One region of the Stutzerimonas sp. VN223-3 genome, then DNA from elsewhere that is predicted to be linked to it. Evidence: riboswitches for the same ligand, from Rfam matches in the RefSeq annotation. Region 1 holds a riboswitch; the other holds the start of a gene.
The links. Region 1 has a riboswitch for cobalamin ahead of D7241_RS14445 (TonB-dependent receptor domain-containing protein). Riboswitches for the same ligand answer to the same signal wherever they lie in the genome.

Region 1 (4,874 bases):
ATCGAGTCGGTGCTTTCGCGCAATCCGGACGTGATCTTCGCTGGAAGCGGCGCGCAGTTATCCGAATGGACGGACTGGCCGCAGCTTGCAGCGGTACGAAAGGGCCAGCTGTGGGAAGTGCCTGACAAGGGACTGGAGCGGCCGAGCTTCCAGATGCTCAAGGCGATTGAAAAGCTCTGCGAGGTGATGGCGCAGGCACGACCCTGAAGGGGTGCCTGCGCTGGCTACGCTTAGAGCGATGGGGTCCAGGTTACTGCGAACAAAGCCGTGCGGCCTTCGGTGTTGTAACCCAGGCCATTGGAGTAGGTCGCTTCCACGTAGTCCTTGTCGAACAGATTGTTCAGCTTGGCTTCCAGGCTGACCTCACGGCTCGCCTGCCAGCTGCCACGCAGACCAACCAGACCATAGCCACCCAGTTCGATGGTGTTGGCTGCATCATCGTAGCGCCCACTGACAGCGCGCCAGTTGGCGCCAATTGTGAAGTCTCCGAACTGGCGATCCAGATCCAGACTGAGCGTGCGCTTGGCGCGGCGCGGCAGGATATTGCCGCTGTCGCGGTCGCGCGGATCGATCAGGCCGAGCGCAAGGTCGGTTTGCCAGCCAAACAGTTGCTGCCTGAGCGCGGCCTCGAACCCGTTGATGCGGGCCGTCTGAACGTTGTAGGGCAGCCAGCCGGTACTGGCGTCCGAGACGATGGCGTCTTCGATGTCGGTACGGTAGATCGACAGTTCCAGCGAGCCGCTATCGCTATAGCGGTTGCGCCATTGCAATTCATAGCTTCGGGAATGCTCAGGCGAAAGGTCTGGATTCGCACTGGAAAAACAGGTGCCGAAATAGCACGCATCGGGATAGTAGAGATCGTTGAACGTCGGGGCGCGGAAGCCTTCGCTATAAGAGACGATCAGATCGTTGCGTGGGTCCAGAGGTACGGTCAGGGCGGCATTCCAGCTGTTCTCGCTGCCGTACTGCTGGTTCTTGTCATGCCGCAGCCCTAGTTCGGTAGAAAATGCGGAGCTGTTGTAACGGTGCTGGATAAATCCGGCGTGGTTCCAGCGCGACTCTTCGACAAAATCGATGGTGCTATGCAGGCGGTCTTCATACCAATCGGCGCCGAGGAGGAGCTGATGATCGTCGTTGAGGGTCAGCGTGTTGACCCAACTGGCCGAGTCCCGATAAGTGCCGAAGCTGTAGAACATGTCCTCAGTGGCACCTGATAGCTCATTGCCGGTGTCGCGCTTGTCTTCGCTATGACCTGCCTCGAAGCGGCTGCTCCAATAGTCGTTGATCCGCAGGTCGACGAAACCGGACAGCGTGCTGAGTTGAAACTCGGTTGTGGGTCGGGAGGGACCAAAGACGTCGTCATATTCGATTTGGCCGCGCTGGTCGAGCGCGCTTACCCCGGCCTCCAGAGTTTCGTTGAAACGATGCGCCAGGTTCACGCTGAGAGAGCGGTTGCGATAGGCATCGTCGTCACGGTTCAGACTGTCACCGTGACGTGTCGCGTCGATGCCGTCGGTTTCGTTCAGCGAGGCACCGACGTTGAAGCGGGTCTGGCCGTTGCCTCCGGACAACCCCAGGTTGCGTTCGAAGGTGGAATGGCTACCCGCGCCGAGGCGCATATAAGGGTTGAGCCCCGCACCGTTCCCTTGCCGAGTAAAAATCTGTACCACGCCGCCAATCGCGTCGGAGCCATACAGCGCGGAACGCGCACCGCGCACGACTTCCACCCGTTCGATCTGGTCGGGGCTGAGAAACTCGAGGCTGCTGGTGCCGCTGGACGCTGCGGCGATGCGTTGGCCATCGACCAGAATCAGCGTCTGCCCGCTGGCAGTGCCGCGAACGAACAGACTGGTAAGGCTCCCTGCACCTCCGGTGCGTACGACGTTGACGCCGGGTACACGCTCGAGCAGCTCGGCCACGCTGCGTACCTGCAAGCGATCTATGTCGGCGCGGTTGAATACGGTCGTTGCAGCCGCCGCCTGCGTTCGCAGTTGCGGTACACGGTTGGCGGACACAACGGTATCGCTGAGCTTCAGCGCCTCTTCGCGGCTCGGCGTCTGGGCGAATGCCGGAACGCCGGGCAGCAGTGCCACAGCCAAAGCAAGACGGGTCAGTTTCATCAGAATCAATCCTCAAAAGTTCATCGCTTTTGAGGAGGGCAGGAACAAGCGAGGGGCGTAATGACAGGCGACCGCGCTTGACGGTGCTGCCCTCCGCAACACCAGTCGAATCCGTCAGGCCGGTCTCCGGGCTTTCGACGCGCACCGCGCTCGCCTTCCCGTGTCTGGGCACAGTGGCGGTTGAGCGGGCGGTGATCCGTGGATCACGGTCGATTACCGTTGCGGGGGCAGCGCCGGCCTTGCTCGTTCGAGCGCACCGGCTTCCCGTTTAATGCGGACCTTGCGGTCGTGCACACCTGGGCGGATAGGAAAAACGCGCGAACCTTACGGCCTGGACGAGGGAAAGACAAGCGGCAGAATGGGGTGCCTCAGAGTAAGGCATTGATGGTCAGAGCAGACCGTTTGGGTCTGGATGCGGCTTTCGGCGCTAGCGGATTGGTGAGCGTAGGGTGGGCTTCAGCCCACCGAATCGAGGTGCGGTTGCGTTCACTATTGAACGAGCGCGGCAGTTCAATCAGATGCCCGCCACATAGGGTTGTCAAAGCATTGGTGGGCTGAAGCCCACCCTACACAAACCCTTTACCTACCGAGCATAGTAAAGGCGAGCAACCCGCTTCGCAGCCATCCGTGGCGACGTGATGGCTCTGAGGCTACGCGCCCAAAGCCGCCAGGCGTGCGCGTATCGATGCCTCGATACCCGCGGCGTCCAGCCCGCACTCCGCGAGCATCTCGCTGGGCTTGGCGTGCTCGACGTAGTAATCCGGCAGGCCCAAATGGAGGATCGGCGTCTGCGAATTCTCGGCAGCGAGAAATTCGCTCACAGCACTGCCGGCACCGCCCATGATGCTGTTTTCCTCGACGGTCACCAGCAGTTCATGAGAGTCGGCCAACTGGCGCACAAGCGCCTCGTCCAATGGTTTGACGAAGCGCATGTCGACTACCGTTGCATCGAGGCTTTCGCCGACCTGCAAGGCTTCGGGCAGTTGTACGCCGAAGACCAGCAGCGCAACCCGACGGCCGCCGCCGTTGCTGCCTTCGCGGCGCACGACGCCCTTGCCGATTTCCAGCGGTTCGAGGCCGGGCTCGATCGTCGCGTTTGGGCCTGTACCACGCGGATAGCGCACCGCTGCAGGGCCTTCGAAATGGTAGCCAGTGGTGAGCATTCGGCGCATCTCGTTCTCGTCGCTGGGCGTCATGATCAGCATGCCGGGGACGCAGCGCAGATAGGTCAGGTCGAAGCTGCCAGCGTGGGTCGGGCCGTCTTCGCCGACCAAGCCGGCGCGGTCGATGGCGAACAGCACGTCCAGGTTCTGCACGGCGACGTCATGGATCAGTTGGTCGTAGGCACGCTGCAGGAACGTCGAATAGATCGCTACCACCGGTTTGGCGCCTTCACAGGCCATGCCGGCCGCCAATGTCACGGCGTGCTGCTCGGCGATGGCGACATCGAAGTAGCGATCCGGGTAGCGCTCGCTGAAGTCGACCAGGTCGGAGCCTTCCTTCATGGCCGGAGTAATGCCTGCCAAGCGCGGATCGGCGGCGGCCATGTCGCATAACCATTGGCCGAAGACGTTGGAGTATTTCGGGCCGCTGGGCTTTTTAGGGGCCGCTGGAGCACCGACGGGGTCCAGCTTGCTGATCGCATGCCAGGTAATCGGATCGACTTCCGCCGGAGCGAAGCCTTTGCCTTTCTTGGTCACCACATGCAGGAACTGCGGCCCAGCGAGGTCGCGCATGTTGCGCAGCGTGGCGATCAGCGTCGGCAGATCGTGGCCATCGATGGGGCCGATGTAGTTCCAGCCAAGCTCTTCGAAAAGGGTGCCGGGAACCAGCATGCCCTTGGCGTACTCCTCGGTACGGCGGGCGATCTCCCAGGCGCCCGGCAGGCGCGACAGGACCTTCTTGCTGCCTTCTCGCATGCTCGTATAGGTGCGGCTGGAAAGAATTTTGGCGAGGTAGTTGGACAGACCGCCGACGTTACGCGAGATCGACATGTCGTTGTCGTTGAGCACGACCAGCATGTCGGCGCCGACTTCAGGGGCGTGGTTCAGGGCCTCGAAGGCCATGCCGGCGGTGAGCGCGCCGTCGCCGATCACGGCGATCGACTTGCGCTTTTTTCCCTGCAGGCGAGCAGCGATGGCCATGCCCAGGGCGGCACTGATCGAGGTGCTGGAATGGCCGACGCCAAAGGTGTCGTATTCGCTTTCGCTGCGGCGCGGAAAGGCTGCCAGACCGTCTTTCTGGCGCAGGCTGGCCATGCGTTCGCGGCGACCGGTGAGGATCTTGTGTGGATAGGCTTGATGGCCGACGTCCCAGACCAGACGGTCGCCGGGCGTGTCGTAAACGTAGTGCAGGGCGATGGTCAGCTCAATCACGCCGAGCCCGGCGCCGAAGTGTCCGCCGGTGCGGCCGACACTGTAAAGCAGGTCCTGACGCAGTTCGTTGGCGAGTTCTTCAAGTTCCGCTTCGCCCAGCCGGCGCAGTTGCTCGGGAGTGGCCGCGCGATCTAGAACGGGCGTTGCAGGGCGGACCCGAGGAATCTCATGGAACGTCTTGGGCATCGAACGAGTCGTTTTGGCTGAAAAAAGAGCCGCAGTTTACCCGATGGTTACAGCGAGAAGAACGACTCAAGCATCAACGGTTGCCGCCAGGTCGTGCCAGCGCAACGATCCGTGTGGCTCAGTTGCGGCGTTCGACGATAAAGCGGGCCAGCTGGCGCAACGGTTCGGCGCTGCTACCGAAGGAAACGACGGC
Region 2 (4,874 bases), on a different contig from region 1:
AGGCGTAGCCGGGCATGCGGGACTCTTCAGTGTTGCTCGCCTTGTCGAAACGCTCGCTCACCGCGTACAGCGAGGCACCCAGGCCTATGGCGCCGAACTGGCGATCCAGGTCCAGGTTGAACTGACGCTTGGCGCGGCGTTGCAGCAGATGCCCGTGGTTGGCCTTGCTGCGGTCCTGTGGGTCCATGAAGGTCAGATTGGCGTTCACATCCCAGCCGGCCAGCACGGTGGCAACGGTGGTTTCAATGCCGCGAATGCGCGCCACGTCGACATTTTCCGGGCGCATGGGGCTGGTCCCAGCCCAGACGATCAGATCCTCGATCTGGTTTTCATAGGCGTTGACGCTCCAATCGCCCCAGCCGTGGCTACCTCGAATGCCGATCTCGTAGCTTTCCGACTCTTCCGGTTGGACGTCCGGGTTGCCGGCGGTAAAGGCGCCGGCCGGGTAGTACAGGTCGTTGAAGGTCGGAGCCCGGTAGGCGGTACCGTAGGCGGCGGTCAGCGTCAGCGCATCGCTCAATTCGAAGCTGTAGCCCAGGCTGCCGGTGTCGTGCGAACCGAAGAACTCATCGTCGTCGCGGCGTAGGCCAGCCTGCACGCCGTGACGACCGAAGGCGGCCTGATACTGGACGAAGTAGCCCTTGTTGTAGCGGCTGTCCTCGGCATAGTCATCGCTGCTGTCGATTCGATCGGTCTGGTAGTCCATGCCGAGGCTTAGCACCTGCGCCTCGCTGAAACGCAGGTCATTCTGCCAGCTCAGGCTGTCGCGGTGGGTGTCGAAGCGTGAATAGAAGTCGTCGTCCTGGAAGTTGTCTCCCAGGTCCTCGCTGTGCCCCGCCTGCAGGGTGATGTCCCAAAAGGCCAACGGCGAGAAGCGCGCACGGCCGCTGATCGCCTGCAGAGAGCCGTCGCTGTAGGCATCGCGACCGGTGGCGCCGCTGGTCGAACGGGTGTCGAAATCGCTGTGGTTCTCGCTCTGCAGCCAGCTGCCGTCCAGCTCCAGACCATTGTCGAAGCGATAACCGGCGCGCAGCAGTCCGGACAGCTCGCGGTAGCCGTCGGCATCCGGCTCGTAGGCATTGGGCGCGCTGCTACGGTAGGCGCGGGCGTTGATGCCGTCGGTGGACTCGCTGGCTACCCCGAGGTTGAACCAGCCATTGCCCTGGCTGCCTGCGACGCCGGCCGATCCGCTGTAGCTGGAGCGTGATCCCGCGCCCGCCGAGAAGTAAGGCTTGAAGCCATCGGCGCCGCCGCGGCGGGTGAAGATCTGGATCACCCCGCCCATCGCTTCCGAGCCGTACAAACTGGAGCGCGGCCCACGGACGATCTCGATCCGCTCGATCTGTTCCACCGGGATGCTCTGCAGCGCAGCACTGCCGGAGGTGGCCGAACCGACCCGGACGCCGTCAATCAGCACCAGCACGTGCTTGTCGCTGGTACCGCGAATGGACACCGAGGTGCTCTTGCCGCGCCCGCCATTGCTGGTGACGCTGACCCCGGCCAAACGCTGCAGCAACTCCGGCACGCTGCCGGCCTGCTGGCGTTCGATCTCGTCTCGGGTAATCAGGTTACTGGAAGCAATGGAGACCGGCGAATGGCCGGTCCGGCTGGCAGTAATCACCTGCTGGCCCAGCAGCAAGGCATCGCCGTGATTGGCCAGAACACAGGAAGGAAGGCCCAGCAGAACCACGGCCAGGGGAAGGGATTTGCGCATTGGATGAAGATTCTCCGTCGTGCCCGCCGCACGACATATGTCGATAAGGCAGACGGAGAATTCGAAAGGAGCGCAGGTGCAAGCAGCCGCACCCCAATCAGCGCCCGCCGCACTGCCGTGGAATGCGACAGGCCGGTCTCCGGGCTTGCGAGCGGTTGCCTTGCAGCATCCCGAAACCGCGCCTTCCCATGCCTATGGCACAGTGGCTTTGAGCGGTTTCTTATCTCGCCTACCGTTGCGGGGGCAGCGCCGGAATCTTCGTGAGAATGACCGGCTTCCCTGTTTCACCCAACTGGCTTTTCGCCAGGGGTACCTGAAGCAGCGCGGAGGTTAGTCCAAGGCCCTGCGCAGCGCAACTGGAAGCAGCGCTGCATGGTGTATCGGCGCCCTTGGGTGCAATTCGCCAGCAATTCACCGGAACGCTAAGCGCTGATCGGCTTCGAATGCAACAATGCGCCACTCGCACCCGGCCATCCCTAACGAGAAGACGCCAGCCAATGACGACCATCGTGCAGATCTCCGACACCCACTTCGGCACTGAGCAACCGGCAGTGGTGCAAGCCATGGAAGACCATGTGCGCGAGCATGGCGCCGACCTGTTGATCTTTTCTGGGGACATCACACAACGCGCCAGAGCTGGGCAATTTGCGGCTGCCCAGGCATTCGTCCAACGGCTGAAAGGTCATGGCATACCAGAAACGCTGGTCATCCCAGGCAACCACGACATTCCGCTGTACAACGTTTTCGCACGCTTTTTAATGCCCTATCGCAACTACCGCCAGCACTTTGGCCATGATCTGGAACCGACCTTCGAAAACGACGAAATGCTCGTGATTGGGCTCAATACCACCCACCCGCGGCGGCACAAAGACGGATTGGTAACCGCCGAGCAGGTGCAGGCGGTAGCACAACGTTTGAAGCAGAGCGACCCAAACAAGGTGCGTATTGTGGTGGCGCATCAGCCCTTCGGGGCGATGGTGCTAAGTGATCTGAGCAATCTGCAACATGGCGCCGATGCAGCGTTGCACTGCTGGGCAGATGAAGGGCTCGATCTGGTGATGGGAGGTCATATTCATCTGCCCTACGTGTTGCCATTGACCAAGCAGTACACCGGTCTGTCGCGGGAAATCTGGATGATCCAGGCGGGCACTACGCTGTCATCGCGCGTCCGCGGCACCTCGCCGAATTCGTTCAACCGCCTCAAGCTGCATCCCGGCGCAGACAAGAAAGCCTGCGTCGAACGCTGGGACCTGCTGGATGATCGCTTCGTGCTGGGCTCGCACTTCAACCTGCATTGGTAGAACGGCGAAGTCTCTTAGCCGTACTAATGCGCTACGGACATAAAGCCAACAGGATCAATTCATAGTCGCAGGCGCACCGGAAAGCTGGTGTCGAACTAGTGTCTCGGAGTAAACCCGGCTGGCTTGGTTGCCAGCCAGTCGACGAACGCACACAAGCGCGGATCGGCGAGCAACGCCTCTCGGCTGTTGTAAACAAGCGCCAACTCTTTCTCCGTGAAGAGCCGATGAATCTGGTTGTGGCAGGCCCGGCATACCCACAAGGTGGCCGTGATGCGCTCATCACGGGGAAAGCGCTTGCGCACGTAGGTTTTGCCGTGCAGCGCCTTGGGGATCAGATGATGGCGCGTCAAGGGTGCCTGGCGGCGACAAAGCTCGCACGCCTCGGGTTGGTCCGGCAGGCGGAGGATTGGCATGCTCAGCTGCCTTTTGATCGTCGAAACCTGGGCGCGGCGTCGGTCATCATCAACTCCTGCCAGGCACGTTGAGCCTCACGGATTGCGGGCAAGTTGCTCGCTGTCGAGGACGCGCTTGGCGCTGAGGTAGTTCTTCTGCCAGTAGCTATTGGAGAGGCTGTCCAGCCGCACTGTTCCGCCGCTGGAGGGCGCGTGGACGAAACGCCCGTTCCCGACGTAGATGGCTGCATGACTGACGCGGCGCCCACCACTGGTCGCGAAGAACAACAGATCGCCCGCCTGTAGCGCATCGCGCCTGACTGCAGCGCCGCGCATGGTGCTCATTTCGCGCGTGGTACGAGGCAGTGTGAGATCTGCCGCGCCGCGGAAGACGTAGCCAATCAGGCCACTGCAATCGAAGCCGCTATCGGGTGTGTTGCCACCGTAGCGATAAGGTGTGCCGACCAGCCCAAGAGCAGTGAACAGGACATCTTCAGCAGTACCTGGCAACTGCTGCGGCGCCGCAGGTGCTATCACGACCGGTTCAACGGGCTGCCGTCCGGCACAGGCTGTCAGCAGCAAAGCTGTCAGCAGAACAGTCGTGAGACGGGCCAGAAAGGGCATGGCAGAGCAGTCCAGGTAAATGAGCCATCACTCTGCCGGCATGCGCCGATGGATGCAACCCCCGGCGCAGCTCAACCTCGCCGATCAATGATGAACGGGAATAGAGCTCGAATCGTGAGCCAGAGCCAGCACGCGCTTGGCTTGCATGAAGCTGGCGCGCCAGTATTTGCTATCCAGGCTGTCGACGCGAACGCCGCCGCTGCGACTACTGGAGGAATGGATGAACTGGTCATCGCCGATGTAGATACCGGCATGGCTGACCCGGCCGCGACCGCGATTATTGAAAAAAACCACGTCGCCCGGTTGCAACTCGCTGCGTTTGATCTTCGGGGCGTCGAGGTTGATCATTTCGCGCGTAGAGCGTGGCAGCTCGATCCCGGCTTCCTTGCGGAACAGGAAGCTGACGAAGCCACTGCAATCGAAACCGGTTTTTGTCGAGGTGCCGCCATACCGGTAAGGCGTACCAACGAGGGTAAAACCACGCTCGAGAATGCTGTCGGCAAGCGGCGGCAATTCATAGCTCTGCCCATCGGATAGGTCGCGGAGCTGTTGCTCGCTGGGTTCGGATGATTCGGCTTGGGCGGTATCCGCTTCTGGTTCGACGCTCGCAAGTTCGAATTGGAAATCGTGCAGCGCGAGAGGACTTTCGGTCTGTTCTGGCTGTCCGGCACAGGCCGTCAGCAGCAAGATGAAAGCAAATGGCAACAGGGGTGCGAGGCGTTGGCGCATGGCACAGGCATGTCGGGAAGTCGAAAGTGGCGAGACTATGCCTGCCGATGCCCCGATGAGCAAATTCAATCAGAGAAAATGTGACGGATTAGCTGCGGCAAAACGTCTGACGCG

Region 2: another riboswitch for cobalamin. It lies ahead of btuB (TonB-dependent vitamin B12 receptor); the one in region 1 lies ahead of D7241_RS14445 (TonB-dependent receptor domain-containing protein).

What each region holds. Positions count from the first base shown of each region.
Region 1 is NZ_RBEC01000002.1:1,254,880-1,259,753, forward strand. It holds gene D7241_RS14440 (cobalamin-binding protein) at 1-207, shown strand, start outside; gene D7241_RS14445 (TonB-dependent receptor domain-containing protein) at 231-2,120, opposite strand; cobalamin riboswitch at 2,220-2,435, opposite strand; gene dxs (1-deoxy-D-xylulose-5-phosphate synthase) at 2,771-4,681, opposite strand; gene D7241_RS14455 (polyprenyl synthetase family protein) at 4,800-4,874, opposite strand, start outside.
Region 2 is NZ_RBEC01000003.1:227,691-232,564, forward strand. It holds gene btuB (TonB-dependent vitamin B12 receptor) at 1-1,714, opposite strand, end outside; cobalamin riboswitch at 1,827-2,046, opposite strand; gene D7241_RS16905 (metallophosphoesterase family protein) at 2,212-3,015, shown strand; gene D7241_RS16910 (hypothetical protein) at 3,111-3,428, opposite strand; gene D7241_RS16915 (C40 family peptidase) at 3,504-4,031, opposite strand; gene D7241_RS16920 (C40 family peptidase) at 4,116-4,760, opposite strand; gene D7241_RS16925 (NAD-dependent deacylase) at 4,826-4,874, opposite strand, start outside.